DNA from 3 places in the Simiduia agarivorans SA1 genome. Region 3 is predicted to be linked to each of the others. Evidence: riboswitches for the same ligand, from Rfam matches in the RefSeq annotation. Region 3 holds a riboswitch; each other region holds the start of a gene.
The links. A riboswitch is a leader RNA that binds a small molecule or an ion and turns the genes downstream of it on or off. The one in region 3 is predicted to bind thiamine pyrophosphate.

Region 1 (3,231 bases), 980 kb from region 3:
TTTGCGCGTGACGCTGCTGTCTGCCTGAGTGAAGCGCTCAAATAAACTACTCAAGTGCGCGGCCGGAATGCCTTCGCCGGTATCGGTGACGGAAACCTGCAAACCATCGCGCCAACGGCTGGTGATGGTGACCGAATCCGCGCGTGTGAATTTAAATGCATTGCTCAACAGGTTAACGAGTATCTGCCTGAGCCGCGTGCTGTCCCCCATGATCCATTCGGGCACTGCATCCTCTGTCTCCACATTCAATGCAATGGTGCCAATCTGGTGGCGGAACATCTCCACGACCTGCTGCCCCAACGCCCGCAATTGCACCGGCCGCGATTCCAACTGCAGCATGCCGGCTTCCACCTTTGACCAATCGAGAATGTCGTTAATGACCCCCATCAGATGTTGCCCGCTCTGGTTAATCACACGGGCCAAATGCATTTGCTCAGGCGTTAACGGGGTATCCAATAATAAATCCGCGACACCAAGAACCCCGTTCAGCGGATTGCGGATTTCATGTGACATCTGCGCCAGGAATTGACTCTTGGCCTGATTGGCCGCTTCAGCGCTGGCCTTGGCTTTTTCGAGTTCTACCGTGCGCCTTTGCACCCTTAATTCCAGCATCAGTTGGTGCGCACGCAATTCTTCGTTGGCCTTGGCCAGGGCCTGATTGAGCTCGTGATTCTCGATTTCCGCCGCAATGCGACCGGCGAACAATTCGAACAGTCCACGCACCTGGTCCGGATCACGAATCTCCTGCTTGTACAGCGCCACGATCAACCCCAGGCAGTTGCCGGCACGGTCATACAAAGGCGTCCCGATATAGCCTTCGATGCCCATATCAATCAACAACTGATCCTTGGGGTAGAGTGCGCAAATATTACGCGGGTAGACGCAGATCGTATTGTCCAATACGTCCTGACAAGGCGTGTGCAACAGATCGTATTCCATGTTGTCGGCCAGTTCACCGCCAGCACATAGGGCCAGCGTCTTCACCCGGGTGTCACCCGGCAACAGCCTGCTGATGAAGGTAAAGTCAGAATGGATACTCAACGCCAACTGTTGGGTAATGGCGGCGTAAAAATCTTCGCCGGTACTGTTGGCTATACCGGACATCACCTTGGGGATGGTGTTGCGGTAGTAATCCAGCTCGACAACCGTTGCGGTCATGGCCGCCCTCCGCCTTAGCATTATCTCCTGAGTATAGACAAGCTGACGCAAACACCTGCAGCTGGTACCATAGCGCCCGCCAAGGGGTGTCTGGCCTACCAGACTGAGATCACACCCTTGAACCTGATCCGGCTAGTACCGGCGTAGGAATAGGCACACAGGCTTTCGCCTTTCTGTTTGACCCCCGCGCATGACCGCCGGATCTCACTTCTTAATGAATTGAGGTCCATGTAAATGACTGAATATCGCTTAATAGTATCCGGCCTGGCGCTGGCCATCGCCGGCCAGGTGGCTGCCGCGCCACTGGAAGAAATCACTGTCACCGCCGATTTCCGCGACACCACCTGGCAGGAGGTCCCCAGCTCCATCACGGTGATCGACCAACAAGCCATGCGCGATGAAAGTGCGCGCCACTTTGAGGACGTGCTCAACAGCGTGGCCAACCTGAACTGGTCCGGCGCCACCAGCCGCCCGCGTTACTTCCAGATTCGCGGCGTCGGTGAGCAGGAAGATTACCAAGGCGCCCCAAACAGTTCTGTGGGCTTTATGGTGGATGACGTCGACCTGTCAGGCCTCGGCATGGCCGCCAGCACCTTCGACATCCAGCAGATTGAAGTCTTGCGCGGCCCGCAAAGCACTCGCTTTGGCGCCAACGCCCTGGCCGGCATGATCCGGCTGAAAAGCGAAGACCCCACTGACACCTTTGCCGTGAACGGCCAGGTGACCCTGGGTCAGGATGATCAGCAAGGCCTGGGCCTGAGCGTGTCCGGCCCGGCCGGCGAACAACTGAGCTACCGCCTGGCGGTGGAATCCCAGCAGCAAAATGGATACCGCGACAACGCCTATCTCGGCCGCGATGACACCAACGGCCGGGACGAGCTGACCACGCGCGCCAAACTGCGTTGGGACGCCACTGACAACCTGCGCATCGACCTGAATTACCTCTACGCCAGACTGGACAACGGCTACGACGCCTGGACGCTGGACAACAACGGCTTTGATACGCTCACCGATAAGCCCGGTACCGACAACCAGACCACCCAGGGCGCCAGCCTGAAAATCGAATGGGCGACTGATGAGGTGGCGCTCACCGCGATTACCTCGCTGGCTAATACAGAGCACCAGCACGCCTATGACGGCGACTGGGCCAACCCGGACTACTGGGCCGCAAAAACCTGCACCGCCTACGACGACGATTGGAACCCGGTGGGCACCGAGCCCTGCGTGTACGATTACATATGGGACAAACAAGCCGAACGCGACACCCTGAGCCAGGAGTTCCGTCTTGCCTCCACAGAAGCCAGCCGCCTGTTTAATGGCAGCACCGATTGGCTGCTCGGCATTTACGGTCGCACGCTGGAAGAGGACAACGACCTCTATTCCGAATACAACAGCTGGCCCGATGAAGTACTGGCCTCTGAATATCGCGCCACCAACACCGCGGTCTTTGCCCAGACGGATTCCGACCTGGGCGCGGGCTGGGCACTGTCGGTGGGCCTCCGCTCGGAAACGCGCAATGCCAAATACGAAGACTCTAACAACGACAATTTCTCACCCTCCGAATCCATGTGGGGCGGTCATCTGGCGCTGACGAAAGTGCTGTCCGACAGCCACACCAGCTATGTGCGTCTGGCGCGCGGCTACAAAGCCGGTGGCTTTAACATGACCCTGCCACCGGCACTGGCTGACAAAAAAACCTTTGATGCCGAGACCTTGTACAACGCCGAGTGGGCCCTGAAATCCAACTGGGCCGAAGGCCGTGCGCACACCACCGTGACGCTGTTTTACATGGACCGGCAGGATCAACAGGTGGCGGCGTCGCTGCAGGACCCGGACGATCCGCAGCGCTTCATTCTGTTCACCGAAAATGCCGGCAGCTCCGACAATTACGGCGCAGAGTTTGAAGGCCGCATCAGCGCCACCGAGCAGATCGAATTTTACGGCAGCGTGGGCTACCTGCAGGCGCAGTATGGCGACTATGTGTACCAGGACAAATACGGCAGCCCGGTGGATTTATCGGGCCGCGACCTGGCACACGCGCCGCGCTGGACTTACAGCGCCGGCATGAGTTTC
Region 2 (3,231 bases), 1.8 Mb from region 3:
CCAGACGGGATTCGGTCACGGTATCCATAGCGGCAGACACCAGCGGAATATTCAGTTCAATGCCGCGAGTCAACTTGGTTTTCAGCGAAACATCTTTTGCGGTGATGTCGGAATAACCGGGCACCAACAGAACGTCATCAAAAGTCAGAGCTTCCTGTGCAATTCGCAACATAGGGGCGGCAAACCTCGTAATTCAGAAGTGACAGAGGCGCTGAATACAACTATCAGCGCCCCAGCAGGTAAACGGCAAATTATAACGCCTTGGGGCCACGGGGTAAATCCTTGTCCTTAATAGTAGTGCATATGGATGACAGCCGTATGATACTGGCTTGAGTCCTGAGTGGCAGGCGCTATAGTGGGCCCAGATTCACCGGAGCCACTATGTCCACCGCCCCCGAACGCCGTATTCTCACCGTCAGCCAGCTCAACCGCTCGGCCCGCCAGCTGTTGGAGACCCACTTCAACCTGCTGTGGGTGGAAGGCGAAATCAGCAACTTTGCCCGCCCGGCCTCCGGCCATTGCTACTTTACCCTGAAAGACCAGGGCGCCCAGATCCGTTGCGCCATGTTCCGCAATCGCGCCCAGGGGTTACGCATCCGGCCCGGCAATGGACTCAAGGTACTGATTCGCGGCCGGGTCAGCCTGTACGAGGACCGGGGCGACTACCAGCTGATTGTGGAACACATGGAGGATGCCGGTCTCGGCGCCTTGCAGCAGGCGTTTGATGCACTCAAGGCCAAACTGATGGCTGAAGGCCTGTTTGATGCGGCCCGCAAACGCCCGCTGCCCTACCCTGTGCAGCACCTGGCCATCATCACCTCGGCCACGGGTGCTGCCCTGCGCGACGTGCTGGCGGTGTTCGAGCGGCGCTGGCCCTTGCAGCAGGCCACCGTCATCCCGGTGCCGGTTCAGGGCGCCGAATCGGCACCGGCCATCGTACGCGCGTTTGAGCTGGCGCACCGGGCCAACCGGTTTGATGCCATCCTGCTCACCCGCGGCGGAGGTTCATTGGAAGACCTGTGGAGTTTCAATGAAGAAAGCGTGGCACGGGCCATTGCCGCCAGCCGAATTCCGGTGATCTGCGGCGTGGGCCACGAAACCGACACCACCATTGCCGACTATGTGGCGGACCTGCGCGCGCCCACGCCATCGGCTGCCGCCGAGCTGATCACCCCCGACGGCGACGAAATGCTGGAAACCTTTGCCGGTTATGAAGTCATGCTGGAAGAGGCCATAGCGCGCAAGTTGGAACGCAGCCAGGAACGCACCCGGTTTCTGGCGCACCGGCTGAATCGCGCCCGTCCCTCGCTCGGCCAACTCGCACAGCGCCTGGACTTTGCCCAACAAGCACTGGTACGTCAGTGGCAACAACAATGGCGCGTAAAACGGCATCAATGCCAACTCCTGCAACAACGCCTGGCAGCACAGCACCCGCGTCAGCAATTGCAATGGCAACGCGAGCGCCTGCAACAACTGCGCGCACGTCTGCTCAGGCAAACCCCCGTGGGGCTGATTCAGCAACACCAGCAGACACTTTCACGCGAACAGAAAGGTCTGCAGCGTATTTGGCAACAAACCCTTTCCGGCCAGCAACAGCAACTGAAGCAGTTGATGCAGGCACTGCACAACCTGAGTCCGCTGCAAACCCTGGAGCGCGGATTCGCCATCGTCACCAACGCCAAGGGTCAAGCACTGATGGATGCCAACCAGGTCAAGCCGGGCGACACCATTCAGGCGCGCCTGCACAAAGGTAAAATTACCGCCACCGTAAAATAACAATTTGCGCGCAAGGTTGGTGCTCATTACACTGACCGCACTTGTCGGGGTGCCGGAAACGGCTGAGATCAGTTTACTGAGACCCGTTGAACCTGATCAGGCAGCCCTGCCGGGCGGCCCCTGCGTAGGAAACAAGCATGCATATCAGACGCCTGCCCGTTGGCAGCACCGTTTCTGCCCTCTCCCTTCAGCACCCGGTCTGGAGGCTCCCATGCTGACCATCGGCATTGCCGGCGCAGGCCTTCTCGGTCGGTTGCTCGCCTGGCGCCTGTCACTTGCCGGTCACCGGGTTATCCTGTGCGATAAAAATCCTGCCCACAGCCAAAGCGCCGCCGCGTTTACTGCAGCCGGCATGGTGTCGCCCTTGTCTGAACTGGCGGTCAGCGAGCGACAAATCTATGACCTGGGTTTGCGCTCCATGCAGCTTTGGCCACGTTGGCTTGAACAACTGAACGCCCGACACCTGTATTCCAAAAACGGCAGTCTGGTGTTGGCGCATGCGCAAGACCAGGCCGAGCTCGCACAATTCCACAACGACCTGAAGCGCCGGTTGGTGCAGGAACCGTTTGACGCCGACACCGTTTCACAGGCACAAATCAAAGCGTTGGAACCGCAACTCGCGCATTTTCAGCAAGGCATTTTTTTACCCGAAGAATCCCACCTGGATAACCGCCAACTGCTGCCGTTATTGTGCGCCGCCATCGTCAAACTGGGCGGCAGACTGCTGTGGGATTGCGCCATTGCGTTTGATAATACTGTGCCCACGGCAGACAGCATGGCGCGTCTGCAGGCGCACGGAATTAGCCACCCCATTGATCTCTGGCTCGACACCCGGGGCGTGGGCGCCAAACAAAGCCGCAGCAGCGTGCGCGGCGTGCGCGGCGAAGTGATGGCAGTACACACCCCCGAGATCACCTTGCGCCGCCCGGTGCGCCTGATGCATCCGCGCTACCAGCTCTACATTGTGCCGAAGGCGGATCAGCACTTTGTGATTGGCGCAACCCAAATCGAAAGCGAAGACCTGAGCCCCATCAGCTTGCAATCGACGCTGGAGCTCGCCAGTGCGCTTTACACCGTGCACCCGGCTTTTGGTGAAGCGCGGGTGGTGGAAAGCCCCACCAACCTTCGCCCCAGCCTGCCCGATAATTTGCCCATCGCAGAAAAGCGCGGCCAATACTTGTTTGTGAATGGCCTGTTCCGCCACGGTTACTTATTGGCGCCCGCCGTGTGTGAGCGGATCGAACACTTATTGAAAAAGCCACTGCTGCCAGACCAATGGCGTGCGGATTTTACCTCCACCGGATTCACTGAAGCAGACCATGATTTCCATTACATTTAACGGCGAACCCCGCCAATTACCTGCGGCCATGCCCCTGCGCGACGCATTGGCAGCACTGAACGCAAGTGGCGATTTTGCCGCTGCACTGAATGGCCAGTTTGTACCCCGCAGCCGCT
Region 3 (3,231 bases):
GAATTGCCGATATTGCCGTTGATTTTCACCAGAAAGTTGCGCCCGATAATCATCGGCTCCAACTCCGGGTGATTGATGTTGGCGGGGATAATGGCGCGCCCGCGCGCCACTTCGTTGCGCACAAATTCCGGCGTGATTTCGTCGGGTATGGCCGCACCGAAACTGTGACCGGCGTGTTGCTGTTCCAGCACGCCTAACGACCTGGCCTGCTGCAGGCTCATATTCTCGCGGATCGCAATGTATTCCATTTCAGGCGTGATGATGCCCTGACGGGCGTAGTGCATCTGGCTCACATTTTTACCCGGCAGCGCGCGCCTCGGTTGGCGCTGATGATCGAACCGCAACGCGGCCAGTTCATCATCCTGTAACCGGACATTGGTAAACGCAGAGCTGTTGCCGGCAAGCCTTTCGGTGTCAGCGCGCGCCTCAATCCACTGACCGCGCACATCGGGCAAACCTTTGCGCACATCAATCGCCACGGCCGGATCGGTGTAGGGGCCAGAGGTATCATAAACGCGTACGGGCGGATTGGTTTCGCCGCCAAAATCGGTGGGCGTATCCGCTAGGCTGATTTCACGCATGGGCACCTGTATACCCGCATGGGTTCCCTGCACAAAAATTTTCCGCGAGTTGGGAAAAGGTTGCACCGAGTCCTGGTCGACAGCCGCCACATCGGACAACTTTTTGGGTTCAGTCATGCTGTTCATCGTGTTCCTCTCGAGGGTATAGGGGATCGGGAAAATGCCAGAGCGGGCCTTTTCCTGCGTCAAAATCACCAATGGCGTAATGTTTGGACCGCGCCAGACAGGCGCGTTGAAATGTGATGGCGCTGGCCACTGCACGTGCGAGCGGTTGACCGCGCACCAGAAACGCGGCAATGGCACTCGCCAGCGTACAACCGGTGCCATGGCTATTGCGGGTATTGATCAACGGTGCGCGAAACCACACGGGCGCTGCACCCGGTTGCAGCAACAAATCCACAGCCTGATCAGCCCGGTGTCCGCCTTTGAGCAACACGGCTTGAGCACTCTGCTGCAACAATGTGGTGGCCTGGACCAGCATGTCGTTGTCGTCGCGCGCAACGGCCTGGCCGGTAAGCTGTGCGGCTTCCTGCAAATTCGGTGTAATCAGCGTGGCGCCCGCCAACAAGCGCGCGTAGGCCTGGTCGGGCGCGCCCGCAAACAGCGGACAACCCGCGCTGGCGCGCAAGGGGGTATCCACAATCCAGGGCACGCGGGCAAGTACCGGTTGCTGCCTCAGCGCATTCAGACATGCCACCTGTGACGGATCGGCCAGCATGCCGACTTTGACACAAGCGATCTGGTGATCGACCAACAAGGATTCGATTTGCGCGCGCAAGACCGCTGGCGGCACTGGGTGTACTTCAGTCACGCCCAGGCTGTTTTGCACGGTCAACGCCGACACGGCGGTCACTGCGTAGACCTGCAAGGCCGCAGCGGTTTTTAAATCAGCCTGGATTCCCGCACCGGCAGACGGATCGCTGCCTGCGATGCTGAGAAGCACGGGCTGCGGGTTTTGGACAATGGACATGAAGCCCTCGCAAAACGAGCAGCGGCTTCAAGAACAAGAAAAATGGGTGTATCACCCCGGACTGGCCTTGTTCCCTACGCCGGTACTAACCGGATCAGGTCAACGGGTCTATCTCAGCTCGGCTATGCCGGGCACCCCGCAAGTTGGCAGGCAGTCTAAAGAGCACAAAGGCCGCTGTAAAGCGGCCTTTGGCTGAATGGTTCATCCAATCATAAAATCACAGTGCTTTTGGCATTGAGCTCATGACCTTTTGTACCGCAAGGTCCAGACGTGCACGGCGCTGCTCATCGCTAAGCAGGTGATCTTCGTCCAGGAACACTTTAATGGCACCACGCCACAAGGCCTGCACGCTACCGGGGCGCGCCACAGCCACAATCAGCATGCCCTTGTGCAATTGGCTGTCGCGACCCAGGCTGGGATAGAGCCGGAACAATTCGCGCATTTCTTCGCTCAGCTTCTCATCGCCCACCTGTACGACGGCAATAATCCGATAGTCCACGTCCACGCCATGGCCCAATGTATAGCCTTTGCGGGTCAGGTTTTTCTCGATATCGGCCTGGATTAACTCGACGCCCTGGCTGTCTTCCGCGGTTTCTTCTTCGCCGACAAACACCACATCGGCAGTCCAGCTGATGGTGTCGCCACGGTTGGGCTTGAATTCAGGGTCGGTCACGCTGACCACGGAAAAAGCCGCCAGATCCGCTTTTTCCTTGGCCTGAGCGTCGGGCTGGGGCGCTTGCTGAGACGCGCAGGCACTGAGCAGTAATGTGGCCAATCCCGCCAGAAGATATTTTTGCATTGAGTTATCCCTAGGTTATTCGGTTCCGTGAATATGTTACTCGCCCTGGGGCTGGATGACATCCTCGATGTTGGTGCGCACAATGCGCGCCCAGGAGCCCATCAGCTGGTTTACCTGTGACCGCACCTGTACCGAGTTGATTTCGCGCCACTGACGGGTGGGCTCGCGTTTATCCGTGGCCTGCACCAGCAACTCGCCAGTCTTGCCATCCACAAAATCAAACTGAATGGTCATTTTGCCCGCCGTTTCGGCGTACACCCGGTTGCGACCGCTGGTTTCCATCAGACTGTCGGGCACATAAGTGGGCGCAATCTCCAACACCCGGGCTTTCAGCACCAGCGCACCTTCTTTGGCGGCGGGTTCTGCCACCAGAAAACCGTCTTCCGACAATTCACGGGTAAACGCTTTCTGGTAGAGCTCTTTCAATTGAGCAATACCTTTTTCCGACAGCGGCTTCTGATCGCGCTTGTGGGTATCGCGCGGGTATTTAATCTCTACACCGGTGAGATCCAGCGGCTCGACATAGATACCCGCGTAGCGGGACCAATCCACATCCGGCTTTTTATACACGGTGTCCAGGCGCTTGACCTTGACCTTTTCCATCCCTGCCGGAGCATCCGCATGGACCTGCGGAATCGCCAACACACAGCAGGCAACCAAGGGCATAACGAGGGTTTTCCAGACTTTCATAGCACTCTCCTGTTGGCGTTCAGCTATTGGATAATATGAGAGCGAAAGAGTTCCGGCAAATTTTGTCTTGATAGGCATAAAAAAGGGGGCAGAGCCCCCGTAAAAACATCACACGAAAACCGGGTCAGAATCGGTAGCGGCCGCGCAGCTCAAACGAACGCGGGGCTTCGACCATGTACTGGAAGGTGCCA

Region 1: another riboswitch for thiamine pyrophosphate. It lies ahead of M5M_RS15630 (TonB-dependent receptor); the one in region 3 lies ahead of thiD (bifunctional hydroxymethylpyrimidine kinase/phosphomethylpyrimidine kinase).
Region 2: another riboswitch for thiamine pyrophosphate. It lies ahead of thiO (glycine oxidase ThiO); the one in region 3 lies ahead of thiD (bifunctional hydroxymethylpyrimidine kinase/phosphomethylpyrimidine kinase).

The regions. Positions count from the first base shown of each region.
Region 1 is NC_018868.3:3,461,995-3,465,225, reverse strand. It holds gene M5M_RS15635 (hybrid sensor histidine kinase/response regulator) at 1-1,158, opposite strand, end outside; TPP riboswitch at 1,231-1,326, shown strand; gene M5M_RS15630 (TonB-dependent receptor) at 1,393-3,231, shown strand, end outside.
Region 2 is NC_018868.3:4,233,445-4,236,675, reverse strand. It holds gene guaB (IMP dehydrogenase) at 1-172, opposite strand, end outside; gene xseA (exodeoxyribonuclease VII large subunit) at 382-1,776, shown strand; TPP riboswitch at 1,812-1,924, shown strand; gene thiO (glycine oxidase ThiO) at 1,988-3,115, shown strand; gene thiS (sulfur carrier protein ThiS) at 3,096-3,231, shown strand, end outside.
Region 3 is NC_018868.3:2,483,113-2,486,343, forward strand. It holds gene thiC (phosphomethylpyrimidine synthase ThiC) at 1-698, opposite strand, end outside; gene thiD (bifunctional hydroxymethylpyrimidine kinase/phosphomethylpyrimidine kinase) at 691-1,551, opposite strand; TPP riboswitch at 1,605-1,700, opposite strand; gene M5M_RS11020 (DUF4136 domain-containing protein) at 1,769-2,350, opposite strand; gene M5M_RS11025 (DUF3313 family protein) at 2,387-3,040, opposite strand; gene M5M_RS19550 (TonB-dependent receptor) at 3,165-3,231, opposite strand, start outside.